Regions from separate parts of the Thermus albus genome, predicted to be linked through region 1. Evidence: riboswitches for the same ligand, from Rfam matches in the RefSeq annotation. Region 1 holds a riboswitch; the other holds the start of a gene.
The links. Region 1 has a riboswitch for cobalamin ahead of L0D18_RS10455 (acyl-CoA thioesterase). Riboswitches for the same ligand answer to the same signal wherever they lie in the genome.

Region 1 (4,402 bases):
TGCCGATTCCGAAGGGCGGGGGACTCCAGGGCCTTGGCGAACTCTTCCTCCAGGCCCAGGAGGTCCAGGAGATGGGCGTAGGCGTTGGCGTGGCGCACCTCGCTCTCGGCAAAGGTCATGCCCACCTCGGCCACCTCCGGCTTGGGGAAGCGGTCGTAGGTCCTGGCCCAGAAGAGCTTCACAGAAAGCTCCACCTGGGAGATGGCCATAAGGGAGCGCCGCACCAAGCCCCGCACCTCGGGGGTGGCCAGGGCGTAGTCCTGCACGTCCGCGGCGTAGGCGAACTCCGTGTGCAGCCAGTAGCTGTGGCGGATGGCGTCCCGGAAGCGCAGGAGCTCCGGGTACTCGTAGGGCCGGTAATGGGGTCTAGGGTCTTGGATCATGGCTATTCCTCCTTGGCGGCCAGCCTTGCCCTTAGCCTCCTGGCGGCCTCCATCATGTGCCGGAGGTTGCGCAAGGCCTCCTCGGGGCTTCGGGTCTTGAGGCCGCAGTCGGGGTTGATCCAGAGGGCGTGCTCGGGGATGGCCTCCAGGTACACCTCCAGGCGGCGCAGCATCTCCTCGGGGTCCGTCTCCTCTGGGGAGTGGACGTCAAACACCCCGGGGCCGATCCCCAGGGGAAGGCCCTGGAGCTCCGAGAGGAAAGCGGGGTCCTGCCGGGCCCCCTCCACGCTCACCACGTCTGGGTCCATGGCCTCCAGGAAAGGCCTTAAGGCCCTGTAGTCCGAATAGCACAGGTGGAGGTGCACCTGCACCCCGGGGCCCAGGCCCCCCACCACCCGGTGGAAGGCTTCCTGGACGAGCCGCACGTAGCCGGGCTGGTCCTGGTCCCTAAGGGGCATCCTCTCCAAGAGGGCGGGTTCGTCCACCTGGACCACGCGGATGCCGTGGGCCTTTAGGTCCTCCACCTCCTCCCGCAAGGCCTCCGCCAGGGCTAGAACCGCCTCCCCGAAGCCCACCCCCTCCGGCAGGTAGCTCCAAGCGGCTAAGGTGATGGGCCCGGTGAGGATGGCCTTCACCGGCTTAGGGGTGAGGCTTTGGGCGTAAAGGGTCTCCCTCAGCACCAGGGCCTCCCGGCGCCTGGGGGGCGCATGGAGGATGGGGGGGCGCCAGACCCGGCTGCCATAGGAGAGGACGAAGCCCCTTTGCGTGGTGTAAAACCCCTCAAGCCGCTCCGCGAAAAACTCCACCATGTCGCTCCGTTCCGGCTCCCCGTGGACCAAGACGTCCAGTCCCAGCTCCTCCTGCAAGCGGATGTTCTCCTGGATGGCCCTTTGGATCTCCGCCTCGTAGGCCTCCGGGCTTATCCTCCCCGACCGGAGGCTAAGGCGCAGCTCCCGGAGCTGCTGGGTCTGGGGAAGGCTGCCGATGGTGGTGGTGGGGAAGCGGGGAAGGCCCAAGGCCCCTTGCGCCTGGTGCCGCACCTCCCTGGGGGGTCTTGGGGGTGGGGGGGATGAAGGCTGGAAGTCCCAGATGGGGGGTGGTGTGTACCAGGCGGCCGCCTCCCCATCCCCCTGGCCCAGGAGGAGGCCCTTGAGGAGGCGGAGCTCCTCCAGCCGTTCTTCCGCAAAGGCCAGCCGGCCCTCCAGGTGCGGGGGCAGGGGCTCGGAAACCCGCCAGGGGAGGTGGAAAAGGGGGGCCTTGGGGGCCAGGATCACCTCCCGCCCGTCATCCAAAAGGGGCTCCAACCAGGGGAGGAGCCTTTCCCTGAGGGCCAAGAGGTCCGTGCGCCACACCCCTTGCCCCTCCACGGCCAGGACCACGGGGGCGGTGCCGGGGGCGAGGGCGGGCGGGGGTTGGTGTGGGTGGAACCACACGGCCAGGCCCCGCATGGGGAGCTGGGCCAGGGCTTCCAACACCCTGGGGGCTGGGGGCAAGTAATAGCTGAGGAGGACCAGGGGCACCGCTTCCGCCAGGGAGCGGTAGAGATCCAGGAGGTGGGGGAGGTGGGCCTCCGCCTCTTCCAGGCCCAGGGCCGGCTCCTGGAGGAGGATGGGCCGGCCTTGGGGGGCCAGGGGCGCCAAAAGAGCCCGGTAGGCCTCCAAGAGGGCTTCCAGGTGGGCCCTCACCCCCTTTTCCTCCGGGGGGTTTTGCGCCACCCGCAAAAAGGTATAGGGGCCGATGAGGGTGGGCAGGCCCTCAGGGTTGGCCCCTTGGCCCACGGGGTAGGGAAACCAGGCGGGGTTTGGAGTATAGGCGGGCCTTTCCGGCAGGCGGGGGACCAGGTGGTGGTAGTTGGTGCCGAACCACTTTCTGAGGGGAAGGGCCCCTTTGCCCCTGGCCAGGGCAAAGTAGGCCTCGAGGTCCCCAGCCGGAACCGGGTAGAGGCCCAGGGCCACCGCCAGGTCCAGCATGGGGTCGTAGAGGCTCATCTCCCCCGCGGGGTAGAGGTCCACCCTCGTCCGGTAGTCCCTGACCCGGACCGCCTCCAGGTCCTCCAGGCCCTGTAGGAGCTCCCTCTTGGACAGCCCTCCTTTCCAGAACTCCTCCAGAAGCCTTTTGTACTCCCGGTGGGGGCCCAGGCGGGGGAGGCCAAAGCCCAGGGTGCGGATCATGCCTCCTCCCCCAGGGGTGGTACCGGGACCGGCCGCCCCTTTTCATCCACCGCCACCAAGACGAAGCCGCCCTTGGCCGCCAAATAAGCCTGCTTGCCCTGCCCGATGGGTTCCACCCACATCTCCACCTCCACCCGCATGGAGGTTCGCCCCACCTCCACCACCCGGGCCACCAGCTCCACGATGGAGCCCAGGGGCACCGGGTGCTTGAAGTCCACGGCATCCGAGTGCACCGTGACCACCTTGCGATGGGCGTGCCGGGTGGCCGCCACGAAGGCCGCCTGGTCCATCCAGGCCATGGCGGTGCCGCCGAAAAGGGTGCCGTAGTGGTTGGTCTCTCCGGGGAAGACGGTGTGCACCATGCGCGTCTCTTTCATATAAAACCTCCCTAGTCCCTTTGCCAGGGGAAGGCGCCTCCCCTGAAAGGGGCACTCGTAACCCACCTATGCCCTAAGGCCTCATGGCCCGGTGCGGGCCTCGGGTTTTGGGGGAATCAAAGGTCTAGGGTCCCACAGGCATCACCACCTTCACCCTTGCCTCGAGGGCTACGGGGCAGGACCGCGAAGCGGGTACTCGGGCTTCCAGCCTGGGCTGGTTACCGTTGCGGGACAGCGCCGGACTTGCACCGGACTTCCCCCACCGCCATCGGGCGTCCAGGCCTGTCGGCCTGGCATCGCGGCCAGGACACCCTAAATGTTGGGCGTCCTGACAGGAGGGTACCATATATGGCCCCGAAGGTCAAGGGCGCACTCCTCCCTCACCGCACCCAAGTGAATAGGGCCATGAGGAGGCCGAGCCCGTAGCCTAGGAGGGCGGAGAGGCGGAGGGCCTCGCGGGTGGCCTTTGGGGTTGGGGAAGGGGCATTCTCGTTGAGCGCGTACACCCCTCGTTTGCTCAAACGTACCCCAAGCCTAAGGGCCAGGGCGGCCATGGGGAAGCCGGCGTTAGGGGAGGGGGTTTTCCTTGCTTCCCGCCACAGTCTTGGCCAAAGGCGGAAGGAGAAGAGGCCGCTTTGCCCCCAAGGCAGAGGGATTTGCGTGAGCAGGAGGAGCCCGGTGAACCGCGCGGGAAGGAGGTTCAGGAGGTCGTCAATCCGGGCGGCCACGGCGCCCCGGGCCCCGTGCTCGGGGTAGCCCCACATGGCGTCCGCGGTGTTGGCGTAGCGGTAGAGGGCTGCTCCGGCCAGCCCGAAGAAGGCGTAGTAGAGGAGGGGAGCCACCAGGCTATCGGAGAGATTCTCCGAGAGGCTTTCCAGGGCGGCTTCCCGCACTTCTTCTTCCGAGAGGTCCCCCGTCGGACGGCTTGCGATGCGGGCAAGCCTTTTCCTGGCTTCCTCCAGGTCCTGGGCCAGGGCTACCTCCACCTCCTTAACCTCCCAAAGGAGCATCCGCAGGCTAAAGAGGGGCTTGAGGAGAAGTCCCAAAAGGAGCCAACCCCAGGCCAAAGGCCTGAGGAAGAGGTCCAGGAGGAGGGCAGGGAAGGTGAAAAGGAGGGCACCCAAAGCCCAGTAAAAGGCTCCAGAGGCCAAATCCCTGACCCGCGGCCAGGCCCAGGCCAGGTAACGGCCCATGAGGACCACAGGGTGGAAACGGGCTGGGGGCTCCCCCAGGAGGGCATCCAGGAGGAGGGCCAGGAAAAGGCTCATGGGCTTGGGTCCAGACGGTCCAGGATCCGCCTTGGCCAATCCAGGACCACGACGCTACCCGGGAGGGGAAGGGCGTCCTCTCCCAGGGCCCTCAAGGCGGCCCGGATCACCCCCCCATGGGTGAAGAGGAGGGCGGGGGTCTTAAGCTCCTCCAAGAAGCGGTAGACCCTTTCCTGGAAGGCCTCGAGGCTTTCTCCTCCGGG
Region 2 (4,402 bases), on a different contig from region 1:
GCAGCGGCCACCAAAAGGCTTGCGGCAAGGAGGAGAAGGAGCTTAAGACCCTCGAGGGGCAATCCCAGGCTCTTGGCCACCTCCTCCCCCAGCTGCAAGGCGTTCAGCACCCGGCCTAGGAGCAAAAGGGGAGGAAGGGCCAGCAGGAAGAAAAGAAGAAGGGCCTTCACCCCGGGCCAGCCCAAAAAGGCCAGGTTGCCCAGGGTATAGGCAAAGACCGCCCGCACCCGGTCGGCATCCTGCAGCATCAGGTAGGTGGTGGCCCCCGTCAGGACGCTCCCCACCACCACCCCCGCCAGCACCAGCTCCCCCGTCCGGGCCGCCCCCCCCGCCAGGACCAGGGTAAGGAGGGTGGCGGAAAGGGCTCCCAGGAACCCGAAGAGGGTGGCGGAGAGGGGCAAGCCCTGAAAGATGGCGTGCTGGGCAAAGGCGGGAGACAATCCCCCCATCAAGGAGGCCAACAGGGTCACGGCAAAAGCCGCTCCTGCCGCCGAGCCCATGAGGTAGGGGTCGGCCAAGGGGTTGCGGAAGAGCCCCTGGAAGCTGGCCCCCGCCACGCCCAAGGCCGCCCCCACCAGCATTCCCCCTAAGACCCTGGGAAGCCGCATCTCGGTGACGATGGGATTCTCCTTGAGGCCCAAAAGGGCTTGGAGCACCTCGCCTGGCGGCAGGTTCACCGCCCCCAGGGCCACCCCTAGCACCAGGGCCAGAAGAAGGAGGAAAAGTAACCAGAGGAAGACCAGGCTCCGCCTAAAGGCCAGGGGGAGGGCTTGGATCATGGCCTAACGCCCATGGAAGCAATCCACCAAGAGCCTAAGCCCCTGGGCCACCCGGGGGCCCGGGCGGGAGAGAAGGTTATCCTGGCCCCCGGTGAACACGCAGATGCGCCCCGTCTGGACCGCCTGCACCCGGCTCCACCCAGGCCTGGCCCGGATGGTTTCCAGAGCACCCGGGTATGTGGCCACGATCACCTCGGGGTTCCTCTCCACCACGAACTCCGGAGCGATCTTGGGGAAAAGGCCTAGCTCCTTAGGGATAATGTTCACACCCCGGGCCTTTTGGATCAGGACGCCGATGAAGCTATCGGGACCCACGGTGTAAGGGGTGGGGTCAATCTCGTAGTACACCCGGGGCCGGGTCTTGGCCTTGGCCGCCCGGGACTCCTCCTGGTACACCTCCCGCTGGATCTGGGCCACCAGGCGTTCCGCTTGGCCCTCGAGGCCAAGAAGCTTGCCCAGGGTACGGGTGGTGCGGAAGATGTCCTCATAGGTTTCCGTCTTAACCGCAAAGACCACCAGCCCCGCCCGCTCCAAGGTCTCATAAAGCCGGCCGTATTTGGAGACCAAAACCAGGTCCGGCTTTAAGGACACAATGAGCTCGGGGTTCGGGTTGTAAAGCCCCCCCGCCTTGGGCAAGGCCTTCACCTTCTCGGGCCAATCGGAGTAGTCGTCGGTGGCCACGATCCGCTCACAAGCCCCCAAGGCACAAACCGTCTCCGTCACCGAAGGGAGCATGGTGACGATGCGCTTGGGAGGAGCCTTGAGCGTAACCGTGCGCCCCAGGTCGTCGGTGAAGGTGAGGGGAAAGGCAAAGGCCAGGGCCAAAAGGACCGTTATTGCCGCAAAAACTCTCCTCATACCTACCTCCCTAAGGCCGCTAGGGCCAGGCCCGGGGGAGGTAGGGAAAACCCCTGCCGGAAAGCGGCAGGGGTGCAAATGGCTTTGCAAACCCCTATCGCTCCCCCATCCGCGTGAGGTGCCCGCCTAGGGGTCTTGCGGGCGGCCCTGGCAGGTATTCGGGCTTCCGGTCTGCAAAGAAGGGCGCGAAGCGGGACCGGTTACCGTTGCGGGACAGCGCCGGAGTTGCACCGGACTTCCCCACTTTAAGCCTGGACTACGCGCCCAGGCACCAGGGCAACGGACCTGGCTTTTGGGCCCTAGCGGGCCTTAAAGGCAGCCTAAACCCTAGGGAGCGAAAAGACAAGGGCTTGACAGATCCGGGGCCGGGTGATTTACTTAGTCCTGAGAACGAACTAAAAGGCTTGGCAAAGGAATCGGGATGCGCAAAGGGGATACGCAAGAAATCCGCAGACTCAACCGCCGGGCCATTCTGGCCCACCTGAGGCGGGGTCCCCTTACCCGCGCAGGCCTTTCCCGGCTTACGGGCCTGGCTAAAAGCGCCGTAAGCCGCCTGGTGGACGAACTCCTGCAAGAAGGCCTCTTGGAGGAAGGGGCCTTTACCTCTCCCCCTGTGGGCCGACCCGGCACCTTGCTACACCTGCGCCCCGGTGCCCGCTTCGCCCTAGGGGCGGAGCTAGGGGTGGAGGGAACGGTCCTTTTGGCCCTGGACTGGCGGGGGGAGGTCCTTTGGGCCAAGGAGTGGAACCACTCCCGGGAGGCCGGGCCCAAAGAACGGCTGGAACGGCTTCTACAGGAGGTGCTTGCCCATGTGCCTGGCCCATTGGGCCTGGGGCTAACCCTGCCCGGGGTGGTGGTGGAAGACCGCCTCCTCCTAGCCCCTAACCTGGGTTGGAGAAACCTGGATCTGAGGCCCTTGCTCGTCGATTTCCCCTTGCCCACGGCCCTGGAAAACGATGCCAAGGCCTCGGCTTTGTCCGAGGTCTTCTTCCACGGGGAGGCAAACTTAGCCTATCTGGTGCTCAGCACGGGCCTGGGGGTTGGGGTGGTATCGGAAAGCCGGGTTTTGCGCGGAGCCAGCGGGGCTGCTGGGGAACTTGGACATTGGCTCGGCCAGGGGAATAAAACCTGCGCCTGCGGCCGGATAGGGTGCCTGGAAACTGAGCTCGGCCTCGGAACACTTCTGGAGCATTACCGGGCCCTTGGGGGCAAGGCCGAAGTTCTGGAGGCCCTCCTCCACCTGGCCGAGCAAGGGGAGGATTTGGCCCTCAAGGCCATCCACCATCTGGGCGAGGTCTTAGGGCGGTTCCTCGCCAACCTGGCGGTAGCCTACGACCCGGGTCGGGTGGTGGTGGGAGGCAAGGCAGCCGAGCTCTTCCCCCATCTGGAACACCCCATGCGCCAGTCCTTGGAGGCCCACGCCTTTTTGGAGGCCCACCGCTCCTTACCCGTCCAACCTTCCGTCTATGGCCACCTGGCCCCAGCGGTGGGTGGGGCTAGCCTCTTTCTGGTGAGGTTTTTTGAGCTGGGCGGCCTGTGGGCGGAAAGCCCACGTCGCAATGGAGGTAGGTATGAGGAAGTGGCTTTTGGCGATCGGCGTGGCCTTGGGGCTCAGCGCCCTGGCCCAGACGGGTAAGCTGGAGATCTTCTCCTGGTGGGCAGGGGACGAGGGACCAGCCCTCGAGGCCCTCATCCGGCTTTACAAGCAAAAGTATCCCGGCGTGGAGGTCATCAACGCTACGGTGACGGGAGGAGCTGGGGTCAACGCCAAGGCGGTACTGAAAACCCGCATGCTGGGTGGGGATCCACCCGACACCTTCCAGGTGCACGCGGGGCAGGAGCTCATCGGCACCTGGGTGGTGGCAGACCGCATGGAGGACCTCACCAGCCTATTCCGGCAGGAGGGCTGGCTCCAAGCCTTCCCCAAGGGTCTTATCGATCTCCTTTCCTACAAGGGAGGTATCTGGAGCGTGCCTGTCAACATCCACCGCTCCAACGTCATGTGGTACATTCCTGCCAAGCTGAGGGAGTGGGGGGTAACGCCACCCAAGACCTGGGCGGATTTTCTCGCCACCTGCCAGACCTTAAAGCGGAAAGGCCTGGAGGCACCTCTAGCCCTGGGGGAGAACTGGACCCAACAACACCTCTGGGAAAGCGTAGCCCTGGCCACCCTGGGGGCTGACGGCTGGGCCAACCTCTGGAACGGCAAGCTCAAGTTCACCGACCCCAAGGCGGTGGCGGTCTGGGACACCTTCGGCAAGGTGCTGGATTGCGCCAACAAGGACGCCGCAGGCCTGTCCTGGCAGCAGGCGGTGGACCGGGTAGTCCAGGGTAAAGCTGCTTTCAACATCATGGGCGACTGGGCCGCTGGCTACATGAGCACCACCCTTAAGCTCAAGCCCGGCACCGACTTCGCCTGGGCACCCTCTCCAGGCACCTCCGGGGTTTTCATGATGCTCTCCGATTCTTTCGGCCTGCCCAAGGGAGCCAAGAACCGGCAGAACGCCATCAACTGGCTCAAGCTGGTGGGCTCCAAGGAAGGTCAGGACACCTTTAACCCCTTAAAAGGCTCCATCGCCGCCCGGTTGGACTCTGACCCTGCCAAATACAACGCCTATGGTCAGTCGGCCATGAAGGACTGGCAGTCCAATCGCATCGTGGGCTCCTTGGTGCACGGAGCCGTGGCACCCGAAAGCTTCATGAGCCAGTTCGGCACGGTGATGGAGATCTTCTTGCAGAGCAAGAACCCGCAAGCGGCAGCCAAC

Region 2: linked by a shared signal. The riboswitch ahead of L0D18_RS00720 (ABC transporter substrate-binding protein) and the one ahead of L0D18_RS10455 (acyl-CoA thioesterase) in region 1 are both predicted to bind cobalamin.

What each region holds. Positions count from the first base shown of each region.
Region 1 covers NZ_JAKTNR010000011.1:59,194-63,595, reverse strand. The annotation lists gene L0D18_RS10465 (ribonucleotide-diphosphate reductase subunit beta) at 1-383, opposite strand, end outside; gene L0D18_RS10460 (5-methyltetrahydropteroyltriglutamate--homocysteine S-methyltransferase) at 386-2,554, opposite strand; gene L0D18_RS10455 (acyl-CoA thioesterase) at 2,551-2,931, opposite strand; cobalamin riboswitch at 3,102-3,253, opposite strand; gene cbiB (adenosylcobinamide-phosphate synthase CbiB) at 3,312-4,199, opposite strand; gene L0D18_RS10445 (histidine phosphatase family protein) at 4,196-4,402, opposite strand, start outside.
Region 2 covers NZ_JAKTNR010000001.1:137,380-141,781, reverse strand. The annotation lists gene L0D18_RS00725 (FecCD family ABC transporter permease) at 1-779, opposite strand, end outside; gene L0D18_RS00720 (ABC transporter substrate-binding protein) at 783-1,637, opposite strand; cobalamin riboswitch at 1,770-1,928, opposite strand; gene L0D18_RS00715 (ROK family transcriptional regulator) at 2,059-3,273, shown strand; gene L0D18_RS00710 (ABC transporter substrate-binding protein) at 3,209-4,402, shown strand, end outside.